3 regions of the Cobetia sp. LC6 genome follow, and region 1 is predicted to be linked to each of the others. Evidence: predicted binding sites of a transcription regulator. Region 1 holds the regulator's gene; each other region holds the start of a gene.
What was found. The regulator LexA, encoded in region 1, represses DNA repair genes until DNA is damaged. The targets are predictions, from matches to a motif close to TACTGTNTANNTANACAGTA.
Positions count from the first base shown of each region.

Region 2: QQF40_RS10590 (LexA family protein) is a predicted target of LexA. The motif match lies at 2,817-2,836, and genes of this name have one in related genera.
Region 3: QQF40_RS02000 (YqiA/YcfP family alpha/beta fold hydrolase) is a predicted target of LexA. The motif match lies at 2,967-2,986, and genes of this name have one in related genera.

Region 1 is NZ_JASSPL010000001.1:220,382-225,183, forward strand. It holds gene topA (type I DNA topoisomerase) at 1-836, shown strand, start outside; gene QQF40_RS00990 (DUF6586 family protein) at 836-1,315, shown strand; gene QQF40_RS00995 (hypothetical protein) at 1,568-1,807, shown strand; gene lexA (transcriptional repressor LexA) at 1,910-2,539, opposite strand; gene QQF40_RS01005 (TetR/AcrR family transcriptional regulator) at 3,080-3,757, shown strand; gene QQF40_RS01010 (L,D-transpeptidase) at 3,757-4,299, shown strand; gene nagZ (beta-N-acetylhexosaminidase) at 4,559-4,802, shown strand, end outside.
Region 2 is NZ_JASSPL010000008.1:1,313-6,114, reverse strand. It holds gene QQF40_RS10605 (CoA-acylating methylmalonate-semialdehyde dehydrogenase) at 1-708, shown strand, start outside; gene QQF40_RS10600 (putative quinol monooxygenase) at 935-1,246, shown strand; gene QQF40_RS10595 (glutamate carboxypeptidase) at 1,359-2,567, opposite strand; gene QQF40_RS10590 (LexA family protein) at 2,856-3,317, shown strand; gene QQF40_RS10585 (Y-family DNA polymerase) at 3,326-4,600, shown strand; gene QQF40_RS10580 (GIY-YIG nuclease family protein) at 4,793-4,802, opposite strand, start outside.
Region 3 is NZ_JASSPL010000001.1:459,459-464,260, forward strand. It holds gene cmoB (tRNA 5-methoxyuridine(34)/uridine 5-oxyacetic acid(34) synthase CmoB) at 1-185, opposite strand, end outside; gene cmoA (carboxy-S-adenosyl-L-methionine synthase CmoA) at 217-963, opposite strand; gene pgi (glucose-6-phosphate isomerase) at 1,168-2,871, shown strand; gene QQF40_RS02000 (YqiA/YcfP family alpha/beta fold hydrolase) at 3,146-3,898, shown strand; gene parE (DNA topoisomerase IV subunit B) at 4,152-4,802, shown strand, end outside.

The DNA of each region.
Region 1 (4,802 bases):
CGACGGACATCGCCTGCCCGACCTGCGGGCGTGAGATGCAGATCCGTACCGCCTCGACCGGGGTGTTCCTGGGCTGTTCCGGCTACAACCTGCCGCCCAAGGAGCGCTGCAAGACCACCATCGATCTGCTGCCGGGCGATGAGGCCGTGGCGGCCGATGCCGGTGAAGATGCCGAGACGGATGCGCTGCGCGCCAAGCGTCGCTGCCCGATCTGTGCCACCGCGATGGACAGCTACCTGATCGATGAGCAGCGCAAGCTGCACGTCTGCGGCAATAGCCCGGACTGTGTCGGTCACGAGGTCGAGGAAGGTCAGTTCCGCATCAAGGGCTACGATGGCCCGGTGATCGAGTGCGACAAGTGCGGTTCCGACATGCAGCTCAAGACCGGGCGTTTCGGCAAGTACTTCGGCTGCACCAACGAGAATTGCAAGAATACCCGCAAGCTGCTCAAGTCCGGTGAAGTGGCGCCGCCGAAGATGGACCCGATTCCGATGCCGGAACTTGCCTGCGTCAAGGTCGAGGACCACTACGTGCTGCGCGACGGCGCCAGTGGCCTGTTCCTGGCGGCCAGCCAGTTCCCCAAGAATCGCGAGACGCGCCCGCCGCTGGTCAAGGAGCTCAAGGCGCACGCCGACGAGTTGCCGGAGAAGTATCACTTCATTCTCGAGGCCCCGGATCAGGACCCGGATGGACGTCCTGCACAGATTCGCTTCTCGCGCAAGGTCAAGGCTCAGTACGTCATGACCGATGAAGATGGCAAGGCGACCGGCTGGAAGGCGACCTACGACAACGGCCGCTGGGTCGTCGAGGACAAGCGCAAGGGAGCCAAGAGCTGATGAGCCAGCGTGCCCGTACCAATCAGCTGCTGTATCAGGCCGAGTTGCTGCTGGCCCAGTCAGCGGTCTCTGGCGACGATGAGCATGCCGTGGCGCGTCGCATGGCCGGTGAAGAGGGCGCGCTCGCCCTGCTGGAGCTGGCGCTGGCCTCATTGCTGGAAGAGTGTGCCGTGACGGCGCGCTGGCCGCAGGGGAGCTGGCGCGAGCGCCTGGCCACACCACCGACGCCCATTGCCGAGGTCGAGCAGCTGCGCAGCCTGCTGGAACGTCCTGACAGCTGGTTGTCTGAGCTGATCGCGGATGTGACCCGTCTGCATGAAGAGGGTGGCGTCGCTCGCCGCGAGGAATCGCGTTCGCGGGGTGATGGTCTGATCATCGCGGCAGCCTCGAGCGACTCGCTGGCCGAGCGTCTCAGCGCCGCCATCACGGCATTCAAGGCGCTGCTGCCGCAGCTGCGCGAGTCGAGCGTCGAGTGGTAGGTCAAGGCGCTGATATGGCGCTGCACGTTGGTGATGACTGGCGCATGGCGATCGGGTGACGTTTCGCCTTCACGGGTGCTAGACTGATCGCATTGTGGCAAGCCCTGCACTCTCCGGTACGACCATGGCTCTGGCTGTGGTCGTACTTTTTTCTGCGTCGCTGATGGCAACGCGGTGCCGGGCTTGCCAGCCGTCGCGCTGACGATTACAACGACGCCGGTATCTCACGAGGTGCCGTGCAGGAGGAATGACGTGTCCGATCCCGCCGTACTTGAAATTGTGCAAATGGAAGATGGTGAAGTGATTCTGCGCGCCGCGGAAAGCGAAGGTGAGCCGCTGCTCAGCATTCGCATTTCAGACGAGGCCGCTGATCTGCTGCGTGACAATCGTTTCGAGGTCGCGCGTGAGATGATCGACCACGCCATCACCCGGACTCGCCTCTGGGATGGCGAAGAAGACGAGGATGAGCAGTCAGAAGGCATCGTGCACTGATGCATCGCTCGCGCTTCGCGCACAAAAAACCCGCCTCGAGGCGGGTTTTTTTGTGCAATGCGTGCGGCTTTTCTGTTGCTTAAAGCGCAGCTGGTCAAGACCTCAGTGCAGGCCACCATCGCGGATGACACCTACCCCGAGGCCCTCGATCTCCAGGCTGTCCGTGCGCAGGTCGACCTTGATCGGTGAGAAGTCCTCGTTTTCGGCTTCCAGCCACACATAGTGCCCGTCACGGCGGAAGCGCTTGACGGTGACTTCATCTCCCAGGCGTGCCACCACGATCTGCCCGTCACGCACGCTGGTGGTGCGATGCACGGCCAGCAGGTCGCCTTCCAGAATTCCCACATCCTTCATCGACACGCCGCGCACACGCAGCAGGTAGTCGGCAGCCGGCGAGAAGTAGTCGCTCGGCAGCGGGCAGTGACGGTCGATATGCTCGCTGGCAAGAATCGGGCTGCCGGCGGCCACTTCCCCGATCACCGGCAGACCATCGTTGGCGCTCTCGTCGACGTCAGCCAGCGACGGCACGCGAATGCCGCGTGAGGTGCCCGGCACCATCTCGATGGCGCCCTTGCGCTTGAGGGCACGCAGATGCTCCTCGGCGGCATTCGGCGAGCGGAAGCCCAGCGCCTGGGCGATTTCGGCCCGCGTCGGCGGGTAGCCAGAGGACTTGATGGTCTTGATGATGAAGTCGAAGACATCCTGCTGGCGCGGAGTAAGCGGCTGGGTCATGGCATTGCCTTTGGCCTGGGCGGCATCTTGAGCTGACGGCACGGGGTGTGCATCCATACAACTGTCATTGTATCCAGTCATGGCAGTCATGCAAGGCATCGTGGCTTGTGTGGAGGCCTCAAAGGGCAGGTAGTCGTCGAGATATCGCTGTCTGCCGACTTGGCTTGTCGATATCCAAGGCAAGCTGTCGAGAGGGCAATCCGGTGTGGCCCTGCGGGGTGGTCTGTCACCGAGCACGACGAGTCCTTGAATCGGAACGGTCTGCATTGAAGGAATATCAGGCTCGACTAAACCTTTGGCGTTTGAAACGCGAGAGAATTGTCAGTCGTGACATGGCGCGCTAGAATCAAAGTGTTTCAAACGAATGTTCGCCGATGGCAGTGTTCGGATGTGTCGTGCTCACGTGTGCCGTGGTCAAACGAGCCGATATCGTACGTGGCTTTCCGGTGAACCTGCACCACCTCATGAGAGAGTCGCCGCGCGGCGCTTGCGTCGTGACCTACGACTCCAGTCCTCTTCTACCTGACAAGGGTTCCGCCCATGGCCCAGACCGATACCGTTACCCGCATCCTCGATACTGCCGAGGTGCTGTTCGCCGAGCGTGGTTTCGCCGAGACCTCATTGCGCAACATCACCAGCAAGGCCAAGGTCAATCTGGCGGCGGTGAACTACCACTTCGGGTCCAAGAAATCGCTGATCCAGGCGGTCTTCGCGCGCTATCTCGATCCATTCAGCGAGCGTTTCCACGCGGCGCTCGACAGTGTCGAGCAGCAATACGCCGGGCGTCAGGTGCCGCTTGAGGTCCTGCTGGAGGTGATGGCGCGTACCGTGCTGGAGGTGCCGGCCGAGCGCAACAGCCTGCGCACCTTCATGCGCCTGCTCGGGCTTGCCTACACTCAGGGTCAGGGCCATATGCGGCGCTATATCCGCGAGCATTACGGCACGGTCTTCAGCCGCTTCGCCGAGCTTCTGAAGCTTGCGACCCCTGATCTGCCGGACAACGAGCGCTTCTGGCGCCTGCACTTCATGCTCGGTAGCGTGATCTTCACCTTCTCGGGCCTGGATGCACTGCGGGATATCGAGGAGGCCGAGTATGGCCATCACACCACGGTGCGTGAGCTGATCCAGCACATGCGTCCGGTGGTGGTCGCGGCGATGGCAGCGCCGTTGCCGGCCTCGCTCGGGGATGGTGAGGCGGTCACCCAGGCGGCCAGCTGATGGCCTGCTGGGTAGCGGTGGATCTCTCGCGCCAGAGCCTTGAGATACGCAATGACGCGCCGAGTGGCAGTCGTGATGCGCCGCCCTGCGCGGCTGCCCCTGACGCGCTGGTGCACGCCTGCGCGATCTCCAGCGGCCTCAACGGTATCGGCGAGCTCGATGGCAGCGGTTGCACGCCAACCGGCTGGCATGTGATTTGTGCCGCCATCGGGGCGGGCAATCCGCGTGGCGCCGTCTATCGCGGACGGCGCTTCACGGGCGAGGTATTCACCCCCGAGCTTGCCGAGGAGCATCCAGAGCGTGACTGGATCCTGACGCGCATTCTATGGCTCAGTGGCCGCGAGCCGGGCATCAATCGCGGTCGCAATGCCCGCGGTGAGCGGGTCGATAGCCTGCGCCGCTACATCTATTTTCATGGCACGCCCAGCACGGAGCCCATGGGGATAGCGGCGTCCCACGGCTGCATTCGCTTGCGCGATGATGACCTGCTGCGACTCTTTGCCGAGGCTGTGCCAGGCACTCCGGTGCTGCTGCATCCCTGAAGGCGTTGGTGTACGAGTCTGATACCCTCCATGAGCTGCCGCCGGAACCTGGGTGACAGCCCCTTGCCGGGGCGCAGCTGGCCGCGACTGTTCGATAGGGGTTCAGTCGGCTAGAATTGCGCCTTTCCTCGCGCTGGCAGCCTGATTCATCGTGTTTCTTCCAGGCTGCCGAGCCCCGTAAAAGACATGAAGTCCCGGCGGTCGTGAATCCTCTCTTCACGGGATATCACTGCCGCAGGCCATGGACAGGAAGGATGACATGACACAGCCACTGGGCTCCGTAATGGTCGATGTTGCGGGGCTGACCCTCGCCCGCGACGAACGTGAACTGCTGGCACGCCCTGCCGTCGGGGGCGTCATCCTGTTTGCGCGCAACTGTGCCTCTCCCGAGCAGGTACTGGAGCTGAGCCGCGAGATTCGCAGCGTCAATCCCCACCTGCTGATCGCCATCGATCAGGAAGGCGGGCGCGTCCAGCGCCTGCGCGAGGGCGTGACACGCCTGC
Region 2 (4,802 bases), on a different contig from region 1:
GAATACGTGGCCAACTCACTGAATGGCGCCGCCTTCGGCTCCTCCGGTGAGCGCTGCATGGCACTGTCCGTCGCGGTGGCCGTGGGCGATGACGCCGCCGACAAGCTGATCGCGCAGATGAAGCAGCAGATGGAAGGCCTCAAGGTCGGCATCTACAGCGACAAGGGCAATGATTTCGGCCCGCTGATCACCGCGGCCCATCGTGACAAGGTGGTCGGCTACATCGACAGCGCCGAGCAGCAAGGCGCGACGGTGGTGGTCGATGGCCGCAATCCGCAGGTCGAAGGCGGCGAGAACGGCTTCTTCGTCGGCGGCACCCTGATCGATGGCGTCACCCCGGAGATGACCTGCTACCAGGAAGAGATCTTCGGCCCGGTGCTGCTGGTCGTGCGCGCCGATTCGATGGAAGCCGCCATGCAGCTGATCAATGATCACGAATACGGCAACGGCACCTGCATCTACACCCGTGATGGCGAAGCCGCCCGCTACTTCAGTGATCACATCCAGGTCGGCATGGTCGGCATCAACGTGCCGCTGCCGGTACCGGTTGCCTATCACAGCTTCGGCGGCTGGAAGCGCTCGCTGTTCGGCGATCTGTCCGCCTACGGCCCGGATGCGGTGCGCTTCTACACTCGCCGCAAGACCATCACCCAGCGCTGGCCTTCCGCCGGTCTGCGTGAAGGCGCCCAGTTCGCCTTCCCGTCCTGATCCATCGCCTTCGCTTTCTGATCCATCACGAACGCGGATCATCGTCTGATGACAACTGCGCCGGACAGCCCTGCTGTCCGGCGCTTTCATGTGCTAATCATGCAGGGTCATGCCGGCAGTCAGCCCCTGCCCCTTGCAGTGGCCAGAAACGGCTCCACATAGTCAGGACATCTCATCACGAGAATCCCGACAACATCGGCGGTCAGCACCGTCACAAGGAGCCAAGATGATCTGGGTAATCGCCACCGTTACCGCCAAGGAAGGCCACGTTCAGGATGTCTTCAATGAACTCTGCGCCGTCGCGCCCACCGTGCGCGAGGAAGATGGCTGCCACGCCTACCACCCGTGCCTGGACTCCGAACGCGCCGCCGACAAGGACAACGACCCACGCCCCGACACCATCACCGTGGTGGAAGCCTGGGAATCCCACGATGCGCTGCAGGCCCACCGTGAGACCGAACACATGCAGCGCTTCCGCGACAACGCCGGTGACTGGATCGCCGATGGCGATATCCGCATCCTGAGCCCGGCGGGCTGATAGACAGAACAGCATTGGGAAAGACCCAAAAAAGCCCGACCTCCAGGAGGCCGGGCTTTTTTATCGGGCTTGCTGTCATGACGGCATATCATTTACCGCTACAACCCCGGTTTCACTCCTGCGGCTGATCCTCGGACAATTGCATGATCATGCGCGTCGTCAGGTAAAGGCGTGGCACGACGCTATCGACCAGCACGAACTCCTGATCGCTGTGATAGCCGCCGCCGACGAGACCCAGGGATTCGAGCACTGCCGGTTTATCGGAATCTGCATGATAGGCGTAGGCTGCATCGGTGCCGCCACCGATCTCGACCGCTTGCAGTGTCTGCCCCAACTCTTGATAGATCTTCTGGGCCTGCTCGGCCAGCTGCTGACTCTGCGGATTGTCAGGCAGCGGCGGACGCCCCTTCTCGAGGTGGAACTCCACTTCGGTATCATCGATCAACTGGTTCTTCGTGATGGCCTGCGCTTCTTCCAGGACACGCTGATACTCGCTGCTATCGAAGTAGCGCATATCACCTTCCGCCCTGGCATGCTCCGGAATCACGTTGCGCTTGACGCCGCCCTCGACGATCGTCCAGTTGAGCGTCGTCTCCTTGTCCGCATCATCAAGCTCATTCAACTGCAGCAGCTGATGAGACAGCTCCATGATGGCGTTGCGCCCTTCCTCTGGTGCGCCACCGGCATGGGAGGCACGGCCCTTCACCTCGAGAAACGCATAGTTGATGCCCTTGGTGACGACGGTGACGGCATCAACTCCCGGGTCAGCGAAGGTAGGCTCGAATACCAGCACGGCATCCTGATCTGCCGATAGCTCATGAATCAGGTCATGCGAGCCAGGCGAGCCCTTCTCCTCATCAGGATTGAAGACAACCGTCACCTGGCCATAGTCATCAAACCCGAGCGACTTCAGCGCCTCGAGACTGTGCAGAATAACGGCTGCGCCACCCTTGGCATCGCCCACGCCCGGGCCATAGGCACGCCCATCCTCGATACGGAAGGCACGCTCCGTGGCGGCGCCTTCATCGAAGACGGTGTCGTAGTGAATCATCAACATTATCTTGCGACTGCCATCTCCCTGCAGGCGACCGACAATCGTATTGCCGCCATAGGTCTTGGCAGGGTGCGTTTCCACCTGTGCGCCAAGCGCTTCGAGATGCTGGGTCAGCATTGCCTCAACGTCATTCAAGCCTTCACGGTAGCCCGTTCCCGAATCCAAGTTGACCAGTGATTCCAGCGTCTCCAGCAGAGGTGCTCGCTGTTGCTCGACGGCATCCTGCACATCCTGATAGTCCGCCGCTTGCGCACTGGCACTGCACATACCGCATGCCAAACCCACCGCCAACATCGGAAGCCGCATTTTCCACCTCTAATATTTTTATATAAGGAATAACGAAGGTAAGGCGGATATCAGGCAAACGCAAACGCGAGGCCTACCGGGAAATTTTTTCTGCTAGCAGCTTTACCTGCCGTCCACCATTGAACACAGGTGCACTTCATCTGATCTGCGTCTCGTGAATGTGCAGCACTCGCAGGGATTATCGGTTGCCTGAGGGCTTCTCAGCGCCGATACTGTATATGAATACAGTATCGAAAGGAGACCCCACCCATGACCGTATCTGCCGCTCAACCGTCCCACGCCTCGCTGGCTCGCCCTCATCCAGCGCCGGAGCCCTGTGCGCTGCCGCACCCTCACATCACGGGGCGCGCTGGCATTTCCGGCTTCCCCTCGCCGGCCGAGGATTACGCGGGGCGCACGCTGGACCTCAACGAGCGGCTGATCAAGCGCCCGGCAGCGACCTTCTTCATGACGGTGGCGGGTGACAGCATGGAAGGCTTCGGCATCTATGAGGGTGACACCCTGGTGGTAGACCGCTCCATCGATGCCCGCCCCGGGCATATCGTGGTGGCACTGGTCGAGGGTGAGGTGGTGGTCAAGCGTTATGAGCTGATCGGTCAGCGCCCCTATCTGAGCTCCGGCAATGCTCTGTATCCGCCGGTCGCGATCTTCGACCTCGAATGCCAGGTCTGGGGGGTGGTGCGTTCCGTCATCCACGAATACGCGGTATGAAGACGCCGATGATCGGACTGGTCGACTGCAACAACTTCTACGCCAGCTGCGAGCGAGTGTTCGACCCGCGCCTGGAGGGCCGCCCTGTCGGCGTGATGTCCAACAATGACGGCTGCGTGATCGCGCGCTCCAACGAACTCAAGGCGCTGGGCGTGGAGATGGGCACCCCCGCCTTCCAGCTACAGTCACTCGTCCGTGAGGGGCGCATCCACCTGCTCTCCTCCAACTATGAGCTGTATGGCGACATGTCGGCGCGCGTGCGTGAGGTGCTGGAGGAATATTCCGCCGGGGTCGAGCCCTACTCCATCGATGAGATGTTCGTGCGTTTCGATGGCTTTGATCGCAACTCGATGCTGACATTGAGCCGCACCCTGCACCGTAATGTCCGCAAGTTCACCGGCATTCCCGTATGTGTCGGGGTCGCGCCAACTCGAACGCTGGCCAAGTTGGCCAATCGCGCTGCCAAGAAACGTCCGGAATTCGGCGGTGTCTGCGTGCTGGAACCCGATGAAGTCGGCACCCAGCGCCTGCTGGCCGATACGCCACTGGGCGATGTCTGGGGCGTGGGCCGACGACTGGTCGAACGCTTGGCACTGCAAGGCCTGCACACTGCCTGGGACCTGCGCTGCGCCGACCCGCGCGCCATCGGCCAGCGGTATTCCGTGGTACTGGAACGCACCGCGCGCGAACTGCAAGGCACGCTCTGCTTCGAGATGAATGATGCCGATGACGCCCGCCAGCGCATCATGACCTCGCGCTCCTTCGGGCGCATGACCGGTGACTTGAATGAACTCAGGGATGCCATCCGCCAACATGCCCAGCGCGGCGCCGAGAAGCTGCGCCATCAAGGCAGCCTGACACGCGCCGTACTGGTCTTCCTCAAGAGCAATCGTCACCGACCCGACCTGCCGCAATACTCACCCAGCACCATCGTCGAGCTGCCCGCCCCCACCAATGACAGCCGCGAGATACTCGCCGCCGCGCAACAGGCGCTGGAGCATATATACCTGCGCGGCTATCGCTTCATGAAGGCTGGCGTGATGCTGCTCGACCTCATCGACCAGCCACGCGAGCAACTCTCGCTGCTGGAAAGCGAAGATGACATCGCCAGGCGTGAACGCAGTCAGCAGCTGATGGCGACACTGGACGCCATGAATCAGAAGATGGGCCGCGGCACCGTGCGTCTGGGCGTCGCACGCCCCGACGCCGCCTGGCAACTGCGCTGCGCCCACCGCAGCGCCCGCTACACCACCAACTGGCAGGAATTGAAGCGGTTGCGTTAGTGGATATGAACTGACTTCTCCACTGCAGGAACAGAAACGATGGAAGTGCCTGAGCCTAAACCCAGGTACAAAGAGGCAGCCCAAGAACAAGCTCAATAACAATAGCCCCCATAACCCGTCTGGATATAGCCAAGGGTCATGAGGGCTTGGGTAAAGCTAGCATCTAGGAGTTGCTTGAAAGGTTATACCAGCTTAAGCAGCG
Region 3 (4,802 bases), 240 kb from region 1:
GGCAGCTTTTCCAGCGCGCCATGCCAGGCCTTCAGATCAGCATGGCGCTTGCGGTCCAGGCCAGTGGCCAGTTGCTCGGGCAGGGCGCCCAGCCAGCGGGCGAAGCCGTCGCCGACGGCGCCTGGCTCACAGGCAAGCGCGGTGAAGGCGCGGTAAAGGTCGCGGTCATACGGGGAAATGCTCATGCGCTGGGTCGAGTCCGTGCAGGCGTAGCGGTCATTCGGCGGCTTTGAAGGCGACCATCGAGGCGAAATTTAGGTATTGCAGCCAGGTATGGCTGCGCTGGAAGCCGGCGCGCGCCAGGCGCTCGTGATGCGTGTTCAGGCTGTCGGGCTTCATCACGTCCTCGAGGGCCTCACGTTTCTGGGAGATTTCCAGATCGGAGTAGCCGTTGGCGCGCTTGAAGTCATGATACCGTTCGATCAGCCAGGCATTCTCGACCGGATCATCGCTGATGATCTTCTCGGAGAGGATCAACACGCCGCCGGGTTCCAGCGCCGCGAACAGCTTGTCGATCACGGCATCGCGGTCTTCCGGCGGCAGGAACTGCAGCGTCAGATTGACCACGATCATGCCGGCCGGCTGATAGTCGAGGGTGCGAATGTCGGCTTCGGTGACGTTGATGCGGTGGTCGGGGAAGGCCTCGGCGAGTTCACGGCTGGCGCGCTCGACCATCGGTCGGGACAGATCGACGGCTTCGATCTCGATATCCTCGGCGGCCATCTCGCGGGCCAGCGCCATGCTGGCAGCACCCAGTGAGCAGCCCAGGTCATAGACCCGCGCGCCGGGGCGCAGGTGAGCGCGGGCCATCAGGCCCAGCATGGCGATGATCTGACCGTAACCCGGCACCGAGCGGCGCAGCATGTCCGGAAAGCAGCTGACGACCTGCTCGTCGAAGGAGAAGCTGGCGACACGGTCAAGGGGTGTCGTAAACATCGCGTCACGGTAAGATGCATCACTCATGGATCAAGGCTTCATCGGGCAGTGGGCCAGGGCGACATGCCTGTGGCCGAGGACCGGCCGGGCAGAGTGCCCCGTCGGGCCCGCCATTCTACGCATTCGGCGCCCGTGACGCACCCGTCACGGCTGTCGGGTGATGCCTCCATCAATCGATTTCAGGCCGGGCCATGCAGGGCCGGTCATTACACTTCAAGGAGAGAGGTGGCCATGTCCACTCAATCAGCGGCACGTTCTGCGCGTCGTAATACCCAGGCTTGGCAGGCTCTCGCGCGCCATCATCAAGAGCAGATGGCCGATGTGCATCTGAAGGACCTGTTTGCCGAGGATGCGGCGCAAGGGCGTGACCGAGTGGCGACCTTCACGCGCTCCGCTGCGGGGCTGCGTCTGGATCTCTCCAAGCAGCGCCTCAAGGGCGAGACCCTGGAGCTGCTGCTGGATCTGGCGCGCGAAACCGGCGTCGAGCAGGGCATCAAGCGCCTGCTGGCCGGTGAGCATGTCAATCGCTCCGAAGACCGTCCGGCGCTGCACGCCGCGCTGCGTCTGCCGCGCTCCGCCAGCCTCGAGGTGGATGGCGAGGATATCGTGCCGGCCATCCACGAGAGCCTCGAGCACCTGGCCGAGATGGTCGATACCTTCCACAGTGGCCAGTGGCGTGGCGCCACCGGCAAGCCGATCACCGATGTGGTCAACCTCGGGGTCGGTGGCTCGGACCTCGGCCCGCTGATGGTCTCCAGCGCTCTGAGCGATTGCCGCCCCAAGGACATCCACGAGATCGGCGTGCACTTCGCCTCGACCATGGATGGCTCCCAGCTGGCGGACTATCTGGAATCCTTCAGCCCGGAAACCACGCTGTTCATCCTGTCCTCCAAGTCATTCTCGACCATCGACACGCTATCCAATGCCCGCACCGCGCGCGACTGGCTGAAATCACGTCTCGACCCGGAAGGGCGCCTGGAAGCGCTGATCAACCGTCAGCACTTCATCGGCGCTTCCGCCAAGCCGGAGAAGATGACCGAGTGGGGCATCGCGCCGGAACATCAGCTGCTGTTCTGGGATTGGGTCGGCGGCCGCTATTCGCTGTGGGGCACCATCGGCCTGCCCATCGCGCTCAACGTCGGCATGGACAACTTCCGTCGTCTGCTGGCCGGGGCGCATGAGCTGGATGAGCACTTCCGCACCGCGCCGCTGGAAGACAATCTGCCGGTGCTGCTGGCGCTGGCGGGTATCTGGAACAACAACTTCCTCGATATCCGCGCCCACTCCATCCTGCCCTACGACGGTCGTCTGGAATACTTCGCCAGCTACCTCGAGCAGCTGGAGATGGAATCCAACGGCAAGTCAGTGACCAACGATGGCGAGATGATCGACTACTCGACCTGTCCGGTGCTGTGGGGCCAGCTGGGACCGAACGCCCAGCACGCCTTCTATCAGCTGCTGCACCAGGGCACCCAGGCGGTCGAGTGTGACTTCATCGCACCGATGTGTCGTTATGATCATGTCGAGGACGCCGAGACGCGCGCCCACCTCAAGGCACAACACCGCCTGACGCTGGCCAACTGCTTTGCCCAGTCACGTGTATTGATGCTTGGCGATGACGCCATCCCCGGTGATGAGGCGCAGCCGAACCACAAGCGCTACCGTGGCAATCAGCCGTCGACCACGCTATTGCTGGAAGCGCTGACACCGGAAACGCTGGGGGCGTTGATTGCGCTCTACGAGCAGAAGGTCTTCGTGCAGGCCACCATCTGGGATATCAACCCGTTCGATCAGTGGGGCGTGGAGCTGGGCAAGCAGATCGCCACCGCCACCGAAGCGACCATGACCACCGGCGAAGGCTTCGAGATGCTGGATGCCTCCAGCCGCGCGCTGATCGAAGCGGTGTGGGCAGCACAGGATCAGGACCCGCGCTGAACCCGCGGCGGATGTGAGTGAGGGGGGCGAGTGAGAGAGTGTGTGAGGGCATGCCGATATGCCGTGCAAGACGAGTGGCGGCGCCAGTCGCCGCTCTCTGTTGATTTATACAGTATTCTCGCTATCCTATAAGCGAATCAATCGTTTACACTAGACAGCACGACGCGGACCGTCGAAAACCCTGCTTCCAGCGCATGAACGCTCGAGAGATTCCTAGCCATCTTGAAGCGTGGGAGGGGCGGTGTCGCGGGCTGGCGTGTTGTCGGGAGTGCTGATGGCCAATTCCCTCTTTCCGTCAGATACGGCAGCGATGCACACCACCGCGCCCGTCAAGGGGCTGCTGTACCTGCACGGCTTCAATTCGGCCAGTTGTTCGCCCAAGGCGCGCTTGATGCAGCGCGCGGCAGAGCAGTTCGGCCTGCCGTGCGTGATGCCGGATATCCCTCCGGCGCCCGATGCGGGTCAGGCGGCGGTCAACGCAGCCTATCTCACGCTGTGTGAGCGCCTGGCGCTGGACCCCGCAGACCCCGCCTGTGATGACGCCATCATGGTGATCGGCAGTTCCATGGGCGGTTTTCTGGCCACCTGGCTGGTCGCGCGTGAGGCCGCACGCCTCGAAGGGCCGGCTGGTCCCTCCCAGAGCGTCTGGCGTCTGGGGCCACGCAGTGTGCTGATCAATCCGGCCGTGCGTCCCGCGCGACTGGTCAGCGAATGGCTCGGCTCGGTGCATGCCAATCCCTATACCGGCGTGACGTTTACCGTCACCGAGGATTTCGGCCCCGGGCTGCTTGCATTGGAAGCGGAGCCTGTCACGGCGCAGCGCACCCTGGTGCTGTTGGCGACGGCCGATGAGACATTGGATGTCAATGATGCCGCAGGGCTCTATCAGGGAAGCCGCTTGATCATCACGCCGGGTGGTGATCACGGCTTTGCGCAGTTGGCGGAATATCTGCCGGCGATCATGGCGCATGGCGGACACCGGCTGGCCCCCGCCACCGCAGCGGCGATGCATGTCGCGCCGGACTAGCAGGTCACGTGTGTGGTGCTTTCTGCCAGACCCGCCGCCACCCGCCACGACTTGGCTGGACACGGCATCTCCTGGCATGACATGGATTGCCACGACATGGATCGCCACGATACGGATTGGCACGACATGGCAGGGCGTTTGATGCTGAACGCCAGGCGCCGGTCTCTCATTTTTCAGGAATCCGTTGTTCGTCTCGCGCACGTGAAATGGCGAGTCGGATGGCGGACGTCAACACCAAGGACACAAGGCTGCGATGAGTCAGTACAGCGCCAGTTCCATTGAGGTCCTCTCCGGCCTCGAACCGGTCCGCAAGCGGCCCGGCATGTATACCGACACTTCTCGGCCCAACCACCTGGCGCAGGAAGTCATCGACAACTCCGTCGATGAGGCGCTGGCGGGGCACGCGAAGGAAATCCGCGTGCGCCTGCTCGAGAATGGCGGTATCGAGGTCGGCGATGACGGTCGTGGCATGCCCACCGACATCCACCCCGAGCATGGCGTGACCGGCATCGAGCTGATCCTCACCAAGCTGCACGCGGGGGGCAAGTTCTCCCAGGACAGCTATCGCTTCTCCGGCGGCCTGCACGGCGTGGGCGTCTCGGTGGTCAATGCGCTGTCGACGCGTCTGGAAGTGGAAGTGTGCCGCGATGGCCTGCGTCAGCGCATCGCCTTCGAGAATGGCGAGAAGGCCGAGGAACTGACCCGGATCGGCACCGTCGGCAAGCGCAATACCGGCACCCTGGTGCGCTTCTGGCCGGACGAGAGCTACTTCGACAGCCCGCGCCTGGCGATGCCGCGTCTGCGCCACCTGCTGCGTGCCAAGGCCGTGCTGTGTCCGGGGCTCAAGGTCGTGCTCATCGAGACCGATGGCAGCGAGACGACCTGGCATTACGAGGATGGCCTG